DNA from 4 places in the Nocardioides ginkgobilobae genome. Region 2 is predicted to be linked to each of the others. Evidence: predicted binding sites of a transcription regulator. Region 2 holds the regulator's gene; each other region holds the start of a gene.
What was found. Region 2 encodes LexA, which represses DNA repair genes until DNA is damaged. Its sites were predicted from a motif close to TCGAACANNTGTTCGA; they were not measured.
Positions count from the first base shown of each region.

Region 1 (4,897 bases), on a different contig from region 2:
AGGTCCTGGGCGGCACCTACTTCGGTCCAGGACCTCCGGATCGGCAGACGAGCCGGTGGGGTCGGGTCGAGGGCGTGCCGATAGCCCGGCAACGTGGTGGTCGGGCTGCGAGCGGGTGGTGCTCAGAGTGGGGTGGTGCCGTCGGGGTGGACGAGGTACTGCTGGCTGTGGGGGCTGGTCCAGAGCCAGTGGCCTGGACTGAGTCCGCGGACTCGCCATGGTGTGCCTGCTGGTGAGGGGTGGGTCTTGGCGCGGTGGTCGTGCCGACAGAGCGGGGCGAGGTTCTCTGTGCTGGTCTGGCCGGGTGGTCCGCCTCGGTCGGGTGGGACGTACTCGACGGTGTGGTCGAGGTCGGCGGACTCCGCGGGCCTACGGCAATGCGGGAACGAGCACGTCGTCCTGGTGAGCTTCACGCGGGCCGCGATCCGGTCGGGGACCTCGTAGGAGTCCACCGCGACGGTGTCGGCCAGGTCGATGACGGGCTTGACGATGACCTGGGTGCCGGGGACCCCGCACCACTCGCGTACGGCGTCGGCGGTGAGGAGCTGGCGGTGGTTGTCGAGTCGGGCGAGGTTGAGGCCGAGCTTGCCGGTGACGGGGTCGACCTGCGGGGCGCCGGTCAGCGCAGCGTCGGAGAGGTGGACGGTGAGGACCACGGTGCGGCGGGGAGCCGTGCGTTTGCTGGGGGCGTTGCTGCCGGGGCCGGTCGCCTTGTCGGTCGCGGGGTCTCGACGACGCTCGCTGGCGCTCGCTGCTCGACCATCCCGCTTCACTTCGCCGTCTGATTCGGGGAGGAGGTCTTGGCCGCGGGCGATGTAGCCGAGGGCCCTGGCGCGGCGGACGGCCAGGTCGTCGGTGGAGCCGTCGAGGAGCAGCTGGTGGGCGATCTGCCTGATGGCTGCTTCGAGGTCTTCGGCGTCGGCGCGGTCGAGCAGCCCGTCGGCGGACACGGCGGAGGCCGCACCGACTGAGGTGGCGTGGGTGGCGAGGTCGAGGTCGAAGAACAGGTTCGACTTCTTGTCGCACTCCTCGACCTCGGCGGATTCGGGGTCGAAGCGGGCGGTGGCTTCGAGGATCAGTCGGTCCACGGTGATGGGGCCGGCGGTGTGGACGACATGGGCGACCTGGGCGTCCACGAACGCCACGGCCGCTTCGGACAGGGCCTTCGTGGTCTGGGCGAGGCGGCGGACCCGCCAGGCGGTGACCTGTCCTGCGACGAGTCGGGCCCACACGCGGGGGAGGCGGTGCTTGGCCTCCACGACGTCACCTACGAGCAGGCGCCCGGACTCACGCGTGCGGCCCAACGCGGTGGACAGCTCGGTGACGGCGAAGTCCGACACCTCCGGCGCACCTGCGCCGGCCAGATCGAGCATGGTGTCGGCACCGGGCATCCCGAACCGCTGCATCCACGCGGACTCCGCAGCGTCGTACGCCTCCTCGTCGGGGTGGCTGTAGGTGCCGTACAGGTCCGGCATCAACGCACCCGTGGTGTGCGCATCTGCCCACTCAGCAACCCCGATCAACAGCTCCCGCGCCGCGTCGTCCTCACGCGCCTTCGCGGCGCGGATCGCGTCGAGGAGAGCGCTGGTGGACATGGTGAAAGCATAGTCGAACACACGTTCGAAAAACAGCGTTTCCCCAGGTCAGATCCACTTTTCTGCATCGACCGGAGCGAGCGATCGAAGCCCAGCCGAGGCGAGCAGCCCAGCGCAGGGCGACCGAGCAGCGGACCGTCACCAGGTAGCGCGAGCGGGCACCCAGGGCGACCACGCTTTCCCGAAATTCAGGGCCTGCTGCGGCGCGAACGCGCCACGACCCGCCGAGGGCGACCGCGGGAGCAACCACGGGGGCAGGGCAGGGCGACCGGCGGACGGGGTCTCGACGACGGCTCGCTGGCGCTCGCCTGCTCGACCAGCGGTGGGGGCCGCTGACGCCTCTCAGCAGGCGGCAGCCAGGTCCCCGGCCTTGTTGGCGGCGTACCCCTCGGCGAGCGAGCCGACGGAGCCGCCGGTGACGGGCGCCTCGGAGACCTTCTTGCCGGCCTTGTCCGAGGGGGCCTCGGCGGTGCCCTCGGCCTTCTCGATCGCGGCGGCGACCTTCTCGTGCACCAGGTCGATGTCGGGGTCGGCGGTGTTCACCAGCGGCGGGACGATCGAGAGGGTCGAAATCTTCTGGCCGCGGGCCTTGAGGGCCAGCTCGAGGAAGGTGTCGACCTCGGAGGCCGGGACGTTGGTGGAGATCAGCTCGGAGGAGGCCTGGGCGATCGACTGGAAGTTGCGCAGGGCGACGCTGGGGCTGACCTGCTGCAGCATCGCGTTCATGACGCACTTCTGGCGGGCCATGCGGGAGTAGTCGTCGGAGTCGTAGCGGGCCCGGGCGTACCAGAGCGTCTCGAAGCCGGAGAGCTCGCGCACACCGGGCTCGATGTAATGGAAGAAGTCGTCGTGCGGCAGCCCGACGGGGATCGCCTGGCGCACGTTCATGGTGATCCCGCCAACCGCGTCGACGAGGTCCTTGAAGCCCTCGAGGTTGACCATCGCCCAGTAGTTGATCGACAGCCCGGTGATGCCCTCGACGGCCGAGACGGTGGCGTCCACGCCCGGGGTCTCGGAGTCGCCGAAGAGCTCGGCGTGGTCCTCGGCCCAGGTGCTGACCCCGTTGAGGTAGTCGGCGTCGAAGCCGTCGGGGAACTGCTCGGCCATGACCGAGCCCTCCGCGAAGGGGAAGTTCTGCATGTTGCGCGGCAGCGAGACCAGGACCGTACGGCCCGTGACGGCGTCGACGGAGGCGACCGTGAGCGAGTCCGGGCGCAGGCCCCAGCGGCCGGCGCCCGAGTCACCGCCGAGCAGCAGGACGTTGAAGCGGCCGTGGTGGGCCCCGACGACCTCGTCGGAGGAGAACATCGTGAGCATCAGGTCGCGCTGCACGCCGACGACGTGCGCGCCGAAGAGCAGGCCACCGGCGACGGACAGGCACAGCACGCCGTTGACGCCGACGACGGCGCGGCGGTGCGCCAGGCCCAGGCTCAGGGGCTGGCCGAGGCGCCAGGCGTCCATGAAGAGCAGCGCCCAGCCGACGGCGCCGACGAGCAGCGCCAGGCGCAGCAGGAGCAGGAACCAGGTGGTCGAGCCGAGGGTGAGCGCCAGCCCGTGGTCGAGGGCGACCGCCACCGTCCCGACGAGGACCGCGGCCCAGGTGCCGAGCCAGACCCGCAGCGCGAGCAGCCCGACGCGGCGGTTGCCGCCGGCGACCAGCTGGGCCGAGCCGGGGGCGAGCAGCGTCATCGCCATCAGCGACAGGGCGCGGCGGAAGCGGATGCGCGCGGCCCGCTCCGCCACGCTCGCGCGGGGAGCGGCCTGCGACCCGGGGGAAGTGACGGGTGGCATGACTGGGAGTATCACCAGTCACAGGCGTCACAGGGGTCTCGACACGCGGGTCGCGCCTTCGTGCCTCAGCCGCGCCGCTCGCTCGACCACCACCAGCAGGTCCGCTGGCGCGTCCCTGCTAGGCGCGCCGACCCGCGTCGATCTCGGTCTTGCGGGCCAACCGGTGCGCCCGGCGGATCTCGGCCTCGCGGTAGCGGCGCAGGTCGTCCTTGGTCTCGGGGACCAGCGGTGGGACCTCCCGCGGGCGGCCCTCCTCGTCGATGGCCACGAAGACGAAGTACGCCGACGCCACGTGCAGCCCGTCGGCGCTGGGGTCGTTCCAAGGCTGGGCCTCCACGCGCACCCCGACCTCCATCGAGGAGCGGCCCGCCCAGTTCACCCGCCCCATCGTGCGGACGATGTCACCGACGTGCACGGGCGCCAGGAAGACCATCTCGTCCAGCGCGGCCGTGACGGCCGGCCCTCCGCTGTGCCGCTGGGCGACCGCGCCGGCGGTGGAGTCGGCCAGCTTCACGACCTCGCCGCCGTGGACGTTGCCCAGCAGGTTGGCCATGGGGGCGTGGGCCATGACGGCGAGCGAGACGCTCGAGAAGGCCGGGGACCGAGGATCGAGTGTGGCCACAGCCAGGCACGGTAGCGTCCCGCAGCATGACGGAGCGTCCCCCCACCGGTGGTGCCGGCGGAGAGAGCAGCAAGCCCCCCTACGACTGGCTGTACGGGCAGGGCGGTGCGTCCGGCGCTGCGGACGACCCCGACGCGACCCGGCGGATGCCGGTGCAGCCGCGCTCGGGCTCCTCGGTCCGCCCGCCGGGCCAGGGCCGTACGCCGTCGCCCGCACCGACCCCCGCACCCGCGCCGACCCCCGGCCCGACGCCCGCGCCCGGTCCCGGCCGCTCCCTCCCGCGCCCGCGGCTGCGTCGTCCCCGCTTCCGGGTCCGCTACGTCTTCCTGCTGCTGGCGCTGTGGCTGGTCTTCCTGGTCGCGGTGCCGATCTACGCCTGGACCAAGATCTCCGACGTCGGCTTCGCGCCCGGCGGCGGCGACCGACCCGGTGAGCAGCCGGGCACGACGTACCTCATGGTCGGCAGCGACTCCCGCGCCGGCCTGACGCCCGCGGAGCGCAAGGAGTACGGCACCGGCAACGCCACGGGCCAGCGCACCGACACGATCATGCTGCTGCACACCGGGTCCGGCCCCAACCTGCTCATGTCGATCCCGCGCGACTCGCTGGTCGAGGTCCCGGGCTACGGCACCACCAAGATCAACGCCGCCTACGCCTTCGGCGGCCCGCAGCTGCTCACCCGCACCATCGAGAACAACACCGGTATCCGGGTCGACCACTACGTCGAGATCGGGATCGGTGGGTTCGTCGACCTCGTCGACGCCGTCGGCGGCATCGAGATCTGCCCCAAGATGGCCATGAAGGACCCGCTCGCCAACCTCGACGTGAAGAAGGGCTGCCAGGAGGCGGACGGCCCGACCGCGCTCGGCTACGCCCGCTCCCGCAAGCT
Region 1 is NZ_BAAGUS010000007.1:12,983-17,879, forward strand. Features, by position in the region: gene ACYVID_RS08545 (HNH endonuclease signature motif containing protein) at 123-1,595, opposite strand; gene ACYVID_RS08550 (LCP family protein) at 1,938-3,386, opposite strand; gene ACYVID_RS08555 (acyl-CoA thioesterase) at 3,505-3,954, opposite strand; gene ACYVID_RS08560 (LCP family protein) at 4,035-4,897, shown strand, end outside.
Region 1: ACYVID_RS08545 (HNH endonuclease signature motif containing protein) is a predicted target of LexA. The motif match lies at 1,609-1,624, and genes of this name have one in related genera.

Region 2 (4,897 bases):
CGCTCGCGCTCCTGCTCGACCAGCCAGGGCCACCGCTCCTCGAGCGTGGAGAGCTCGGCATGGATGGCCTGTCCGGTGCGCACCACGTCGGTGAGCGGCACGTCGTCGTAGGCGTCGATGTGGCACCACTCGGGCTGGTGCGGCACCGGGTCACCCGCGTCCGGCCCGGAGGTGAAGCGCAACCGGCGTCCCCCGCCCTCGGTGAGCGCCAGCCCGACCCGGCACACCCCGGGCAGCAGGGCGAGGTCCGCCAGGACCGCGTGGGCGATCTCGTCGACGTCGCCGGCGCCGCTCGCCTCGAGGAGCGCCGACTCCAGGCGCGCGAGTGCGCCCGACGGCGCGCCCTGGCCCTGCGCCGCCGGATCGACCTGCCCCTGGTCCGGCATGACCCCGAATGTAGCGAGCGCCCCCCCCACCCGGTCAGGGACCGAGGTCCCGTGCCGACCGGCCAAGAGACACCCGCGTGAGGATCCGTGACGGTGCAGGGGTGGGTGTGGCGGACGTCGACCACAGGGCACCGCGGCACCCCGGCGGTTCGACCCGGCCGGGCGGCGCCGGTCGGGAACAATGGCACGGTGGCCGGGAGTGCGGGGAGCAGTGCGGGGAAGCGGGCCGGGTCGCGGCGCGGCCCGCGCCGGCGCTCTCGACACTCTCCACGGCTGCTGCTCCTGACCGGCGGCATCACAGCCCTGGTGGTCGCCTGGGGCTACCTCGTCTGGGCCGCCATCGACTTCGGTGCCGCTGCCCGGGCCGGTGAGCAGGTCGCCTGGGCGTTCCTGGCGCTGGCCTCGCTCGGTGCGGTGGCCTGCCTCTTCGCCGGGCTGATGCTGGGTGTGCGGCTGCTGCGGATGCTCGGCGTCCTGTCGCCGCAGGCACTGGGCGAGCCGGTCGACCCCGATCGAGCGCCGAAGCCGAAGGGCGGCAAGCGCGCCGCGCGCTAGCGACGAGCACCGGGCACGGGACCCTGGCATGCGGCCTGGCGGAGACCACCGAGGGGCGGGCCCGGGTGGGCCCGCCCCTCGTCTTCCCCGTGGTTTCGCCGGCCGGGGTCGAGGCGACCGGCGAAGTCTGTGTCGTGCTGTGGGTCTCGTGGCTCGCTGCGCTCGCACCTCGACCAGCGGTGGTGCTGCGCCCGCGGTCCCGCGGGCTCAGTCGGCCGCGGGCACCAGCAGTCGCTGGCCGGCGACGAGCATCCCGCCGTCGAGGTTGTTGAGCTCCTGGATCGTGCTGATCATGGCGCGCACGTCGCCGTCGTCGGTGCGGGCCGCGGCGATGTCCCACAGGGTCACGCCGCTGCCCACGACGATGACGTCGGTCGGGACCGGCTCGCCCTTCTCCGCGGTCGCTACCGAGACACCGGCGAACGCCACCGCGACGGCCACCGCCACCAGCAGACCGACCAGGAAGACCACGAGCCGGCCGCGACGGGTCAGCCGCAGCTCACCGCGACGGCCGTCGGCGTACGTCGCGGGGCGGGAGGTGCGGGTCGGGGCTGCTGCTGCGGGAAGGACCATGGTGCTCATCGGGATCTCCTGGGGAAGGCGGAGTGGGCTGCGCACCGATGTCTACTGACGGCCACCGACAGTCCCGGTGTGGCGCCGGTCAGGGAGGACCGGCGACGACTCCGGAGCTGCGGCTCGACCACCAGTTCGATCGAACACGTGTACGAGACTAGATCAGGTGTTCGAACGAGATCAAGGGGTTGGGCGAACAGATGTTCGACCTCATCCCTGCGGGCGAGCCCGCCCCACCCGGGTCAGCGCGTGCGCAACGACCGGCGCCCCTGCGCGGCGAAGAGCGCCGTGCCGCGGGCCGCGAGGCCCGGCGCGAGGGAGACGGAGCGCATGAGCGCACCACGCCACACGGGCACCGTGCGCACGACCCGGTCGGACCCGACCATCCCCACGGCGACCTCGGCGATCTCCTCGACCGTGAGGATGCGTCCGCCGGAGTGGACCAGGGCGGCACCCAGACCCTCGGGGTCCTGGGCGTCGAGCATCGCGGTCCGCACGCCGTCGGGGCAGACCGCGTGCACGCGCACCGAGCGCGGCGTCTCGGCAGCCACGGACATGCTGGCCGAGACCGCGGCCGCCTTCGTGGCGGCGTACACGCTGTAGCCCGGCACGGGGCCCAGTCCGGACAGCGAGGCAATGTTGACGATGTCGCCCCCGGCGGGGCCGAAGCCGTCGAGAGCCGCGCGCATCCCCCAGAGCACCCCGAGGACGTTGACCTCGACCACCCGGCGCACCTGCTCCTCGGACAGCTCCGAGAGCCGGCCGTCGTCACCGACGCCCGCGTTGTTGAACCACGCCGCGAGCCGGCCGTGACCGGCGGCCACCTCGGCCGCGTGCCGGTGGGCAGCGGGGTCCCGGACGTCGTGCGCGAGCCCCGCGACCGCACCGATCTCGTCCGCGGTGGTCGCGGCTCCCGCGCCGTCGACATCGGTCACCACCACCGACCACCCCTCGCGCACCAGGCGCTCGGCGATGCCCCGCCCGATCCCGCGGGCCCCTCCGGTCACGACGGCGCTGCGCTCGTTCACCCCCGCAGTCTCCCGTACGTCGGCGCGCGCGACGCCGCTCGTCCCAGCCCCCGGTCGCACGCCCCTCCGGCGACCGGCGCGACACGCCGGTTCGAACACATGTTTGATCGTTGTCGGTCCCGGGGCCTAGCGTGACCCCACTGGGTCCGACCCCTCGGACCCACCTGCGCCCGCACCCGCGCCACCCCCTGGAGGACCCATGGCCACCAGCCACGACGACCCGGCCACCGGCAGCACCGACACCCCGGGCACGCCCGGCACCCCGGGCGCGGTCACCACGCTGCCCGACGGGCCGCCCGACGCCAGCGGTCTGACCGCCCGGCAGACCAAGGTGCTGGAGACCATCCGCGACGCCGTCGCGCTGCGGGGCTACCCGCCCAGCATGCGCGAGATCGGCCAGGCCGTCGGCCTCACCAGCACCTCCTCGGTGGCCCACCAGCTCAAGGTGCTCGAGGAGAAGGGGTTCATCAAGCGCGACGGCAGCCGCCCCCGCGCGCTTGAGGTGTTCCTGCCCGAGTCGATGGCCGCCCGCCGATCGATCTCCTCGGCCGACGACACCGGCATCGACGAGACCGGGGTCGGCGACTCGCTGCCCGCCGCCTCCTACGTCCCGGTCCTGGGCCGGATCGCCGCGGGCGCGCCGATCCTCGCCGAGGAGCAGGTCGAGGACGTCTTCCCGCTGCCCAAGCAGCTCGTCGGCGACGGCCAGCTCTTCCTGCTGGAGGTGCGAGGCGAGTCGATGATCGACGCCGCGATCTGCGACGGGGACTACGTCGTGATCCGCCAGGCGCAGACCGCCGACAGCGGCCAGATGGTGGCGGCCATGATCGACGGCGAGGCCACGGTCAAGACGCTCTCGCGCAAGAACGGCCAGGTCTGGCTGCTCCCCCACAACGACGCCTTCGACCCGATCGACGGCACGCACGCCACGATCCTCGGCATCGTCACGGCGGTGCTGCGCAAGGTCTGAGGGTCTCGACGCCCGCTCGCCGGCGCGTGTCCGAGGGGTGAACGGACGGTGCTCACATCACGGAACCCATGACGTAGCCAGCCGGGTGTCGTTGGATGAGGCGTGATCTCGATCCAGCACTCCCCCGGGCAACCCGAGCACGCGTCGAGCGAGCCGGCACGACAGGGTCAGGCCCTCCCCCGACGTACGGTCTTGGCCACCGGAGCCGTCGCCGCCACCGCGGTGACCGCTGCGGGTGCCGCGCTCGCGAGCAGCCCGGCCCGCGCGGCCGACGGCACCGCGGACCGGGCCGGCGACACGTTCACGCTGGGGAAGCGTGAGCACCGGGTCTTCCAGCACGGCGTCGCCTCCGGCGACCCGCTCCCCGAGGCCGTCCTGCTCTGGACCCGCGTCACGCCCACTCCCGAGGCGACGCCGGGCTCGGGCAGGGGCGGGCCGGTCACCGTGCGGTGGGAGGTCGCCCGCGACGCACGGTTCCGGAAGGTCGTGAGCAGCGGACGCTTCCGCACCAGCGCCGCCCGCGACCACACGGTCAAGCTGGACGCGAAGGGCCTGCGGCCGGAGACCGAGTACTTCTACCGGTTCAGCGCGCTGGGCCAGCGCAGCCCCATCGGTCGGCTGCGCACCGCTCCGGGCGAGCGGGCCACCCCCGACAACCTGCGTCTCGGCGTGGTCTCCTGCGCCAACCTCGAGGCCGGCTTCTTCAGCGCCTACCGCGGTCTCGCCGAGCGCGACGACCTGCACGCGGTGCTGCACCTGGGCGACTACCTCTACGAGTACCCCACCGGCGACTACGGGCTGGGCCCGGACAACGTCGTCGTGCGTCCCCACGACCCGCCCACCGAGATGGTCAGCCTCGAGGACTACCGCCGCCGGCACGCCAACTACAAGAGCGACCCCGACCTGCAGGCGCTGCACGCCCGCTACTCCTGGATCGTGACCTGGGACGACCACGAGGTCACCAACGACCAGTGGAAGGCCGGCGCGGAGAACCACCAGCCGGGCCCTGCCTCCGAAGGAGGAGAGGGCGACTACAAGGTGCGGCGCGCCCGCGCCCACCGCGCGTACGACGAGTGGATGCCGGTCCGGATGGACGGCACCGCGCGGCTCGACGACGGCGCCCGGCTCTACCGGCGCCTGCGCTTCGGCGACCTGGCCGAGATCTCGATGCTCGACCTGCGCACCTACCGCGACGAGCAGGTCGCGACCGCCCTCCCGACCCCCGTGCCTGCCCTCGAGGCCGAGGTGAGCGACCCCGAGCGCACCATCACCGGTACGCGGCAGATGGAGTGGCTCAAGGACGCCCTGAGCCGCGGCAACCGCACCGCGCAGTGGAAGGTCATCGGCAACCCGGTGATGATCGCGCCGGTCACCTTCGCCGACCT
Region 2 is NZ_BAAGUS010000013.1:108,695-113,591, reverse strand. Features, by position in the region: gene ACYVID_RS13265 (ATP-binding protein) at 1-386, opposite strand, end outside; gene ACYVID_RS13260 (hypothetical protein) at 576-941, shown strand; gene ACYVID_RS13255 (LysM peptidoglycan-binding domain-containing protein) at 1,149-1,523, opposite strand; gene ACYVID_RS13250 (SDR family oxidoreductase) at 1,757-2,542, opposite strand; gene lexA (transcriptional repressor LexA) at 2,742-3,512, shown strand; gene ACYVID_RS13240 (alkaline phosphatase D family protein) at 3,705-4,897, shown strand, end outside.

Region 3 (4,897 bases), on a different contig from region 2:
CGGTCGCCGACTTCCTCTCCGAGGAGCACGTGCTCAACCGCGGCTACCTCACGCGCGCCGCGCAGCACGCCACGACCTGCCACGGCGAGGAGCTGCGGCGGGCGGTCTCGCGGCGCACCGGGCTCCCCCCGGCCCGGCTGCTGGCCGCCTCCCTCGGCGCGCTCACGCCTGCCGGCGTGGACCTGCGCTGGATCGACGCCGAGGGTGCGCACTCCGAGCGCCTGCGCTTCAGCCCACCCGCTGCCACCCCGGCCGAGCTGGGCGAGCTGCTGCGCCGGCACCTCGACGGCGGGGTGTGCTGAACCCGCTCCTAGGGTGGCGGCATGACCGCCAGTCCCCCAGCCCTCGTCGAGGTCGCTGACCGCGTGTGGGTCGCCCGCCACGAGTGGTACGACGCCAACACCACCTACGTCGGGGGCGAGCGCGGCCTCGTCGTGGTCGACACGCACGCCTCGACCCGGATGGGCTGGGTGGTGGTGGAGCAGGCTCGCGCGCTCGGTGCCGGCGAGGTCGTCGCGGTCGTGACCACCCACGCCCACCACGACCACGTGCTCGGCACCGCGACGCTGCGCGAGGCCTACGGCGACGCGCTGCCCGTGCACGCGCACGAGACGTGCGTCGAGGAGCTGGCCGCGTGGGCGGCCGACCGGCCGGCGTACGACGGCGAGGAGCCGGTGCCGGGCGAGGTCGACGCGAGCCCGGTCGTGCTGCCCGACCACCCGTTCTCGTCGGTCGCGGTGGTCGACCTCGGCGACCGGGCCCTGGAGCTGGTGCACCCCGGACGCGGCCACACCGCCGGCGACCTGGTCGTGCGGGTGCCCGACGCCGACGTGGTGCTGGCCGGCGACCTGGTCGAGCAGTCCGGTCCCCCGGCGTACGGCGCCGACTCCTTCCCGATGGAGTGGCCGCTGGCCCTCGACGTCACGCTGCAGCTGTGCACGTCCGGCACGGTCGTCGTGCCCGGGCACGGGGCGCCGGTGGACCGGGAGTTCGTCATGGACCAGCGCGCCGACATCGGCGTCGTGGCCGAGACGATCCGCGACCTGGCCGGCCGCGGGGTGCCGCTGGCGCAGGCGCTCTCGGTCGGCGACTGGCCGATCGACCCCGCGCACCTGGCCCGGGCCGTCGAGCGCGGGTACGAGCACCTGCCGCGCAGCCAGAAGCGGCTGCCGCTGCTGTAGCAGCCCTCCGGCGGGCGGCCGGTGGGCCGAGGCACGCAACCGGGGACGCTCGGCGTGCGTCTTCAGGACCATGGACCCGGTCATCGGCACGCCCGCAGCGCGACACTGGAAGCGCCACCGCCGTGGCAGGCCCCGGCGAGGCGACGGCCGAGGGGGTCACGTGAGCAGCACGTCCTGGGTCTCGGGTGTGATCGCCGCGTTGATCGTGGTGGCCGGCGCCGCCGGGTGCTCGTCGGACGCCCCGACACCGGAGCCGGCTCCGACCTCCTCGTCGGAACCGCAAGGGCCCAGCTCTCCCACCGCGGCCGGGCCGGCGACGAGCGCGCCGGCGACCGCGGTCGTTCCCGACCTCGTCGGGCTGCCGTCGGCGGACGCCCAGCAGCTCCTCGGCGAGCTCGCACTGGGCTCGTCGTGGGGTCCGCCCGTCACGGTCGGGTGCGGGGTGCGCCCGCGCACCGTCGTGCGCCAGCGCCCGGCGGCGGGCACCCCGGCCGGCCCGAGGACGAGCGTGCAGGTCCGCACCGCCGCGCTGGACCTCGAGCGGTTCCGCGGCCCCTGCTCTCCGCGAGGCGCCAGTGTCGGACCGGTGGAGGAGGCCGACGAGGCGCTCGCCGAGGAGTTCTACCGCTTCGCCGCCGACCCGTCGCTCGGTGCACCGTTTGCGGCCCGCGGGGTCTGGGTGGGCATCGAGGACGGACCGACCTCGACGACGGTGTCCGGCGAGGAGCTCATGGACCTCGAGGCGTGGGAGGTGGGGACGGAGTACGCCGAGCGCTCGGGACCGTTCTCGGCGCTCGACGTCCTGGCCGGGAGCGGCGGCTGGTACGAGCTGCGCGAGGGCGTCTCCGGCACCTGTCCCGAGAGCGCGGGCGAGGCGCCGCCCGGGCTGCAGGGGCTGCGCACCCTCACCCTCTCCTCCCCCGCCGACGTCACCTCCGCGTGCCTGGAGTGGTGGGGCGTGACGCTGTTCCTCGACGCGCAGGACCGGATCCGCGGCGTCGCACTGCGCCTGGGCTCTCCGTAGACCTCGCACAGTGCGGCGCGCGTCGCCCTGCGCGTCGCATCGACCGTGACTGCGACCCTTGTGGGTGTCGCGGAGGACGACTGGCGATGCGAGATCTTCTCTTGTGTTCGAACTGGTGTTCGACTATGATGGCGACATGTCGCCAGCCTCCGAGCCCACCCCGGAGTCGACGGCGCCGGAGGTCGGCGGCCTGACCGAGACCCAGGTGTTGGACCGGGTCGGCGAGTGCGCGAGCACCTGGCAGCGGATGGGCGCCGAGCTGCTGGCGCTGGCCTACGAATGGGCCGTGGCGCACTCCGCGGACCGCCTCGACCCCGCCGAGTCGGGCAAGCCCGGGCGGGAGAAGGCCAAGCTCTACGGCGGGGAGGGGACCCCCGAGGTCACCGAGTTCGCCGCCGCCGAGTTCGGCGCCCGGATGGGCCGCGGCACCCACGCCGGACGTCGCTACATCTCCGCCGCACTCGACCTCACGCTCCGACTCCCGAACCTGTGGTCACGGGTGCAGGCCCTCGAGGTCCGCGACACCTACGCCATCCACGTCGCCGAAGCCACCCGCAACCTGAGTGCCGCCGAAGCAGCCTGGGTCGACGGGGAGGTCGCCGAGTCCGCCGACGGCCGCATCCCCTGGACCCGCTTCCAGACCCTCGTGGCCGGCAAGGTCACCGCCGCCGCACCCCACCTCGCCCGCGAGCGCGAGCAGCGCGCCGCTCGCGCCCGCTTCGCCAAGAAGCTCACCCCGCAGCCCGGCGACCAAGCAGCCGGCATGGGCACCTTCATGGTCCGAGCACCCCTACCCGTCATCGACGCCCTCGACGCCGCGGTCACCACCCTGGCCTCCCGCATCGAGCAGACGCTGCCGGTCACGGTGACCGAGGCCGAGGACGCCCCTACCACCGACGACCTCCGCGTCCAGGCGGTCGCGCTGCTCGCCGGTGGACTCACCACCGACGCCGGAGCCGACCTGCCCGACCTCGCCGAGGTGGACCTGCGCGACCTGCTGCCGCACACCACGCTGGTGGTCCACCTCTACGGCGGCACCCACCACACCGACCCCGACACCGGCGAGCACATCACCGTCCCACCCGGCCGCGACCACGACGAGACCGGCCAGCCGCTCGACCACGTCGCGCGCATCGACGGCCACGGAGCCGTGTCCGAGACCTGGCTACGAGAGGTCCTCGGCCCCCACACCCACTTCCAGGTGCTCCCGGTCCTCGACATCGACGGACTCGCACCCGTCGACGCCTACGAGATCCCCACCCGACACCGCCGAGCAGTCCAGCTCCGCCACCCCGTCGAGACCTTCCCCTGGGGCACGGCGACCTCCACCAGCAGCCACACCCAGATCGACCACGAGGAACCCTGGCAACCACCCGGGCACGAACAGCCACCCGGAGCCGAACACCCCCGGGAACAGACCCGCGTCGACAACCTCGGCCCCCTCCACACCTTCCACCACCGACTCAAGACCCACGGCGGCTGGCAGGTCCGCGAACCCTTCCCCGGCATCCACCTCTGGCGCGACCCCCACGGCCACACCTACCTCCGCGACGCCACCGGCACCCGCGCCCTGCCGAGCACCCCAGGCGAGGCCGCCCGCCGCACCACCGCAACCGTCGTCGAGATCTACCCGGGCCGCGCGGTCGAGCTCGTCGACGACCTCGGACCTGCCGGCTGGGCGGCCTGACCCCCCTACGGTGGGGCCGCGGGTTCGCGGGTGCTCGTGGTGGTCGCAGCAGCGGTCGTCGTGCTGGCCGGGATCGGCGTGCTGTGGGTGACGGTGCTCCACGACGACCTGGTCACCTATCGCCACGCCCAGCAGACCTACGCCGACCAGGCGCCACCGGCGCGCGTCATCGAGCTCGAGGGCGACGAGGCGGCGGTCTCCGTCGGCAGCCCCGACGGTCGCGTCCTCACCGTCCAGCACCGCGACCCCGACGGGTCCGGCTGGACCGGGCCCGAGGAGGTCTTCGAGCTCGACGGACGCGGCCGCGACTTCGCCGACACCACCGCCCGTGAGGAGGGTGGCACGGTGGCCGTGCTCGCCCTGTTCTCGAACGGCAACGAGTACGACGGGGACGACCTGACCATCGGCCTGGTCTGCCGCGACCGCGAGTGCTGGGCGCAGCGCGAGCCGGGCTTCGGCGGGGAGCCGGAGGTCGCACCGGACGGACGCGCCGCATTCCTCGGCGAGGACGAGGAGGGCGCCTGGCTGTGGGACGAGGCCGGCGGCATCCGCCGGGTCGCGTGGTCCGGCCACCCGGCCTACGGCGCGGGGCCCGTGTCGGCCTCGCAGCCGGCCCTGGCACCGGACGGCTCGCTGCGGGTGGCGGCGGCCCGCGTGGTGCCCGGCGGGTGCCGGTTCACGCTCCTGGAGTCGGGGCCTCTCAGCGGCGACCTGGCACCGGTCGCCAGCACGACCCGCCCGCGCGCAGCGCGCCGACTGACTCGCGCTGCCGGCCCTTCCTCACCGCACCCGGCACAGACCGGGTCGTCGTCCGCCCCGTCGACCCCGGGCAGCGCCCCTTCGTCTGGGACCGCATAAAGGGCACCGAGGGCGGGTGGACCGTCGGCCCGCTGCGCTCGCGGGGGTGAGGCTGGCCGCGTCGGGAGGCGCCTAGCGTCGGGACATGTCCGAGAGCGAGTCCAAGCAGACGACCAGCGCCATCCCCGACGAGCAGCTGCCGCCCGA
Region 3 is NZ_BAAGUS010000005.1:185,812-190,708, reverse strand. Features, by position in the region: gene ACYVID_RS07245 (hypothetical protein) at 1-302, shown strand, start outside; gene ACYVID_RS07240 (MBL fold metallo-hydrolase) at 324-1,181, shown strand; gene ACYVID_RS07235 (PASTA domain-containing protein) at 1,342-2,205, shown strand; gene ACYVID_RS07230 (DUF222 domain-containing protein) at 2,342-3,892, shown strand; gene ACYVID_RS07225 (hypothetical protein) at 3,923-4,750, shown strand; gene ACYVID_RS07220 (hypothetical protein) at 4,836-4,897, shown strand, end outside.
Region 3: ACYVID_RS07230 (DUF222 domain-containing protein) is a predicted target of LexA. The motif match lies at 2,313-2,328, and genes of this name have one in related genera.

Region 4 (4,897 bases), on a different contig from region 2:
CGGGCCAGGAGACCTTCGGCGGCATCGACATGACCGTGCGGCGCAACGCCTTCGGTCGTCAGGTCGACTCCTTCGAGGGGCCGGTCCGGGTCGAGGGGCTGGCCGAGCCCGTCCACGGCGTCTTCATCCGGGCGCCCTGGGTCGAGGAGGTCGGCCCCCACGTGCAGGTGCTGGCCCGCATCGACCACGACAGCACCGCGGGAGCGGCCGCCGGTAGGATCGTCGCGGTCCGCCAGGGGAACCTGGTGGCGACGTCGTTCCACCCCGAGGTGGGGGAGGACTCCCGGGTGCACGGCCTGTTCGTGGACCTGGTCCGAGGCTCCTGAGGGCCTCCCGAGAGCGGAGAAGGAAGAGGCATGTCCGGGCACTCCAAGTGGGCGACCACGAAGCACAAGAAGGCCGCGATCGACGCCAAGCGCGGCAAGCTGTTCGCCAAGCTGATCAAGAACATCGAGATCGCCGCGAAGATGGGCGGCCCCGACCCGGCCGGCAACCCGACGCTCTACGACGCCATCCAGAAGGCCAAGAAGCAGTCGGTCCCCAACAAGAACATCGACTCCGCGGTCAAGCGCGGCGGCGGCCTCGAGGGCGGCGGGGTCGACTACGAGACGATCATGTACGAGGTCTACGGCCCCCAGGGCGTCGCCCTGCTCGTGGAGTGCCTCACCGACAACCGCAACCGCGCCGCGATGGAGGTCCGCACCGCGGTGACCCGCAACGGCGGCACGATGGCCGACCCGGGCTCGGTCTCGCGCCTGTTCGAGCGCAAGGGCGTCGTCGTGGTGCCGAAGTCCCAGGAGGCCAAGGAGGTCTCCGAGGACGACGTGCTCGAGGCGACGCTGGACGCCGGCGCCGAGGAGGTCAAGGACCACGGCGACAGCTTCGAGGTCCAGTCCGGTCCCTCCGACGTGGTCGCGGTCCGCACCTCGCTGCAGGACGCCGGCATCGATTACGACTCCGCCGAGGTCCAGTTCGTCGCCCAGCTCGACATCCCCGTGGGCGAGCCCGACGTGGCGGCGAAGGTCTTCAAGCTGGTCGACGCCGTTGACGACCTCGACGACGTGCAGAACGTCTTCACCAACGCCGACATCCCCGACGAGGTCATGGAGGCAGCGGATCTCTGACCCGGCGGAGCCGGGTCGGAGACCATCGGTGGTCGAGCGAGCGGCGTGGGTGAGGAACGGACCCGCGACCCGCGTGTCGAGACCCGGTCGTGTCCCGGACACGGTCTAGCGTTGCGAACACACGTTCGACCGCTGACGAGGGAGGTGCCCCGGGTGCGCGTGCTGGGGATCGACCCGGGCCTGACCCGTTGCGGCATGGGCGTCGTCTCCGGCTCCGTGGGGCGCCCGCTGGACCTGGTCGACGTCAACGTCATCCGCACCAGCTCCGACCTGCCGGTCGCGCAGCGCCTGGTGAGCATCGAGAAGGGCATCGACGCCTGGATCGAGGAGCACCGCCCCGACGCCGTGGCGGTGGAGCGGGTCTTCGCCCGCTCCGACGTCAGCACGGTCATGGGCACCGCCCAGGCCAGCGGGATCGCCCTGGTGTGCGCGGCCCGCCGAGGGCTCCCCGTCGCGCTCCACACCCCCAGCGAGGTCAAGGCCGCGGTCTCCGGCAGCGGTCGGGCGACCAAGGACCAGGTCGGCCTCATGGTCACCCGGATCCTGCGCCTGGACAGCCCGCCGAAGCCGGCCGACGCGGCCGACGCGCTGGCGCTGGCCATCACCCACATCTGGCGCGGAGGCGCCCAGGCCCGCCTGGAGCAGGCCCGGCTCGAGCAGCTGGCCCGTGCGCGCACCGCCACCACGAGCAGAGGAGCAGCCCGCCGATGATCGCCTACGTCCGCGGCCCGGTCGCCGCCGTCACCCTGTCCACCGCCGTCGTCGAGGTCGGCGGCCTCGGGCTCGAGCTGCTGTGCACACCGGGCACGCTGGCGACGCTCTCGCCGAAGGTCGGCACCGGCCAGACCGCGACGCTGCCCGCCTCCCTGGTCGTCCGCGAGGACTCCCTGACCCTCTTCGGGTTCCTCGACGAGGACGAGCGCACCTGCTTCGAGCTGCTGCAGACCGCCAGCGGCGTCGGGCCCAAGCTGGCCCAGGCGATGCTGGCCGTGCTCGGCCCCGACGACCTGCGCCGGGCCGTCGGCTCCGAGGACGTCAAGACCCTCACCCGGGTGCCGGGCATCGGCCAGAAGGGCGCCCAGCGCATCATCCTCGAGCTCAAGGACCGGATCGGCGCCCCGGTCGGCCAGCGCCCGGTGGCGGCCGCCGTCCCCGCCGAGGCGTGGCGTGACCAGGTGCGCCAGGGCCTGCAGGGCCTGGGCTGGTCGGTCAAGGACGCCGACCGCGCGGTCGACGAGGTCGCGCCCACCGCGGGCGAGGCGCCCGACGTCGCCTCGCTGCTCCGTGCCGCCCTGCGCACGCTGTCGAGGGCGTGAGCCGCGTGCACGAGGACACCCGTCACGACGGCCGGCACGACCTCGACCCCCTCGACCCGCTCGTGCGGGGCGAGCACGACCACCTCCGCTCGCTCGTGGCCGCGGAGGCGGACGGTGACGAGCGTGCCGTGGAGGCCGCGCTGCGCCCGCGCAGCCTGGAGGAGGTCGTGGGCCAGCACCGCGTGCGCGACCAGCTCGGGCTGGTGCTCGAGGCGGCGCGGCTGCGCGGCCGCGCCCCCGACCACGTCCTGCTCTCGGGCCCGCCCGGCCTCGGCAAGACCACCCTGGCGATGATCATCGCCCACGAGATGGGCGCCCCGCTGCGGCTCACCAGCGGCCCCGCGATCACCCACGCCGGGGACCTCGCGGCCATCTTGTCGGGGATGAACGAGGGCGACGTGCTCTTCATCGACGAGATCCACCGCATGTCGCGCCCCGCCGAGGAGATGCTCTATATGGCGATGGAGGACTTCCGGGTCGACGTCGTCATCGGCAAGGGGCCCGGCGCGACCGCGATCCCGCTCGACATCCCGCCCTTCACCCTCGTCGGGGCCACCACCCGGGCGGGGCTGCTCCCGGGCCCGCTGCGCGACCGCTTCGGCTTCACCGCCCAGCTGGAGTTCTACGACCCTGCCGACCTCGACCTAATCGTCCACCGCTCGGCCCGGCTGCTGGACGTCGCGCTCACCGCCGACGGCGCCGCCGAGATCGCCTCCCGCTCGCGCGGGACCCCGCGCATCGCCAACCGGTTGCTGCGCCGGGTGCGCGACTACGCCCAGGTGCGCGCCGACGGTCTGGTCACCCGCGACGTGGCAGAGCGTGCGCTGGACCTCTACGAGGTCGACCCGCTCGGGCTGGACCGCCTGGACCGAGGGGTCCTCGACGCCCTGTGCCGTCGTTTCGGCGGGGGACCAGTGGGCATCTCCACCTTGGCCGTGGCGGTCGGGGAGGAGCGCGAGACCGTCGAGGAGGTCGCCGAGCCGTTCCTGGTCCGCCTGGGCTTCCTCGCCCGCACCCCGCGCGGACGGGTCGCGACGCCTGCCGCCTGGACGCACCTCGGTCTCGCGGTGCCGCCGTCCGCCGCGCAGGGTGGCGACCCCGCGTTGTTCGACGCGGAGTAGCCCGCGGTTACACTTCCCGACGGCCGTCCCCCGGGGCGGCCGTTGTCCACCCACACCCTCGCCTGAGAGGTACGTCGTCGTGCAGGACCTCGCGGCACTCCTGCCGTTCCTGGCCATCGCCCTCATCTTCTGGCTCCTCCTGATCCGGCCGCAGCAGCGGCGGGCCAAGCAGCTCCAGTCGATGCAGCAGGCACTGGACGTGGGCGACGAGGTGATGCTGACCTCGGGTGTCCTGGGCACGCTCACCTCGGTGGACGACGAGACGATCGGGCTCGAGATCGCCCCCGGCGTGACCATCAGGGTCGCGCGCGGTGCGGTCGGTCGCCGGATCGACGAGCCCCGGACCGACGAGCTCGGGACCGACGAGCCAGGGGAGCGGCCGACGCCGACCCCGGAGGAGAACTGACGTACATGGCACGCAACATGGTCCGGCCGGGTCGCACCCTCGTGGTGTTCTTCCTGGCCCTGGCGGTCGCCTTCGGCCTGGTGGCACTCGCCGGGTCCTGGAAGCCGCAGCTGGGGCTCGACCTCCAGGGCGGCACCCGCATCACGCTGGTCGCCGCCAACGAGGACGTCGAGTCCGACAGCCTCGAGGAGGCCCGCCAGATCATCGACGACCGGGTCAACGGCTCCGGTGTGGCCGAGGCCGACGTCGTCACCGAGGGTGGCGACATCATCGTCGTCGAGATCCCCGGTGAGAACAGCCGCGACCTCGTCGAGACCGTGCAGCGCACGGCCCAGCTGCGCTTCCGCCTGGTCGCCTGCTCCACCGTCGACGGGCGGTGCAGCACCACCACCGGCCTGCCCGAGGGGCTGCCGGAGGGTCTGGACGTGGAGTCCCTCACCCCGGGCGCCGGAGGCGAGCAGGGCGGCCAGCAGGACGGCCAGCAGGACGGCCAGCAGGACGGCCAGCAGGACGGCACCCAGGGCAACAACCGCGCGGCGCTCGGTGCGTGGGCGCGGATGTCCGGTGAGTCGACCAGCCCCAGCCCCAGCGCGTCCCCCCAAGAGGGCGACCAGGGCAACGGCCAGGGTGGCGACCAGGGCAACGGCCAGGGTGGCGACCAGGGCAACGGCCAGGGTGGCGGCCAGGCTGGCGACCAGGGCGACCCCTACGAGGCCTGCGTCGCCGCGGCGGCCGAGGACGAGCTGACCGAGCGCCCGCTGGAGTGGATCGACAACCCGACCACCGCCTGCGTGGACGCCTTCAACGCCTTCGTCGCTTCCGGCGGCTGCCAGGACCCGGGAGCGGTCTCCGTCATGGAGGACACCCCGGCCGCGCCGCTCATCACCTGCGACGAGGACGGCATCGCCTACCTCCTGTCGGCCTCCATGA
Region 4 is NZ_BAAGUS010000004.1:146,085-150,981, forward strand. Features, by position in the region: gene pdxT (pyridoxal 5'-phosphate synthase glutaminase subunit PdxT) at 1-326, shown strand, start outside; gene ACYVID_RS05840 (YebC/PmpR family DNA-binding transcriptional regulator) at 357-1,124, shown strand; gene ruvC (crossover junction endodeoxyribonuclease RuvC) at 1,278-1,835, shown strand; gene ruvA (Holliday junction branch migration protein RuvA) at 1,832-2,440, shown strand; gene ruvB (Holliday junction branch migration DNA helicase RuvB) at 2,503-3,561, shown strand; gene yajC (preprotein translocase subunit YajC) at 3,641-3,967, shown strand; gene secD (protein translocase subunit SecD) at 3,973-4,897, shown strand, end outside.
Region 4: ruvC (crossover junction endodeoxyribonuclease RuvC) is a predicted target of LexA. The motif match lies at 1,238-1,253, and genes of this name have one in related genera.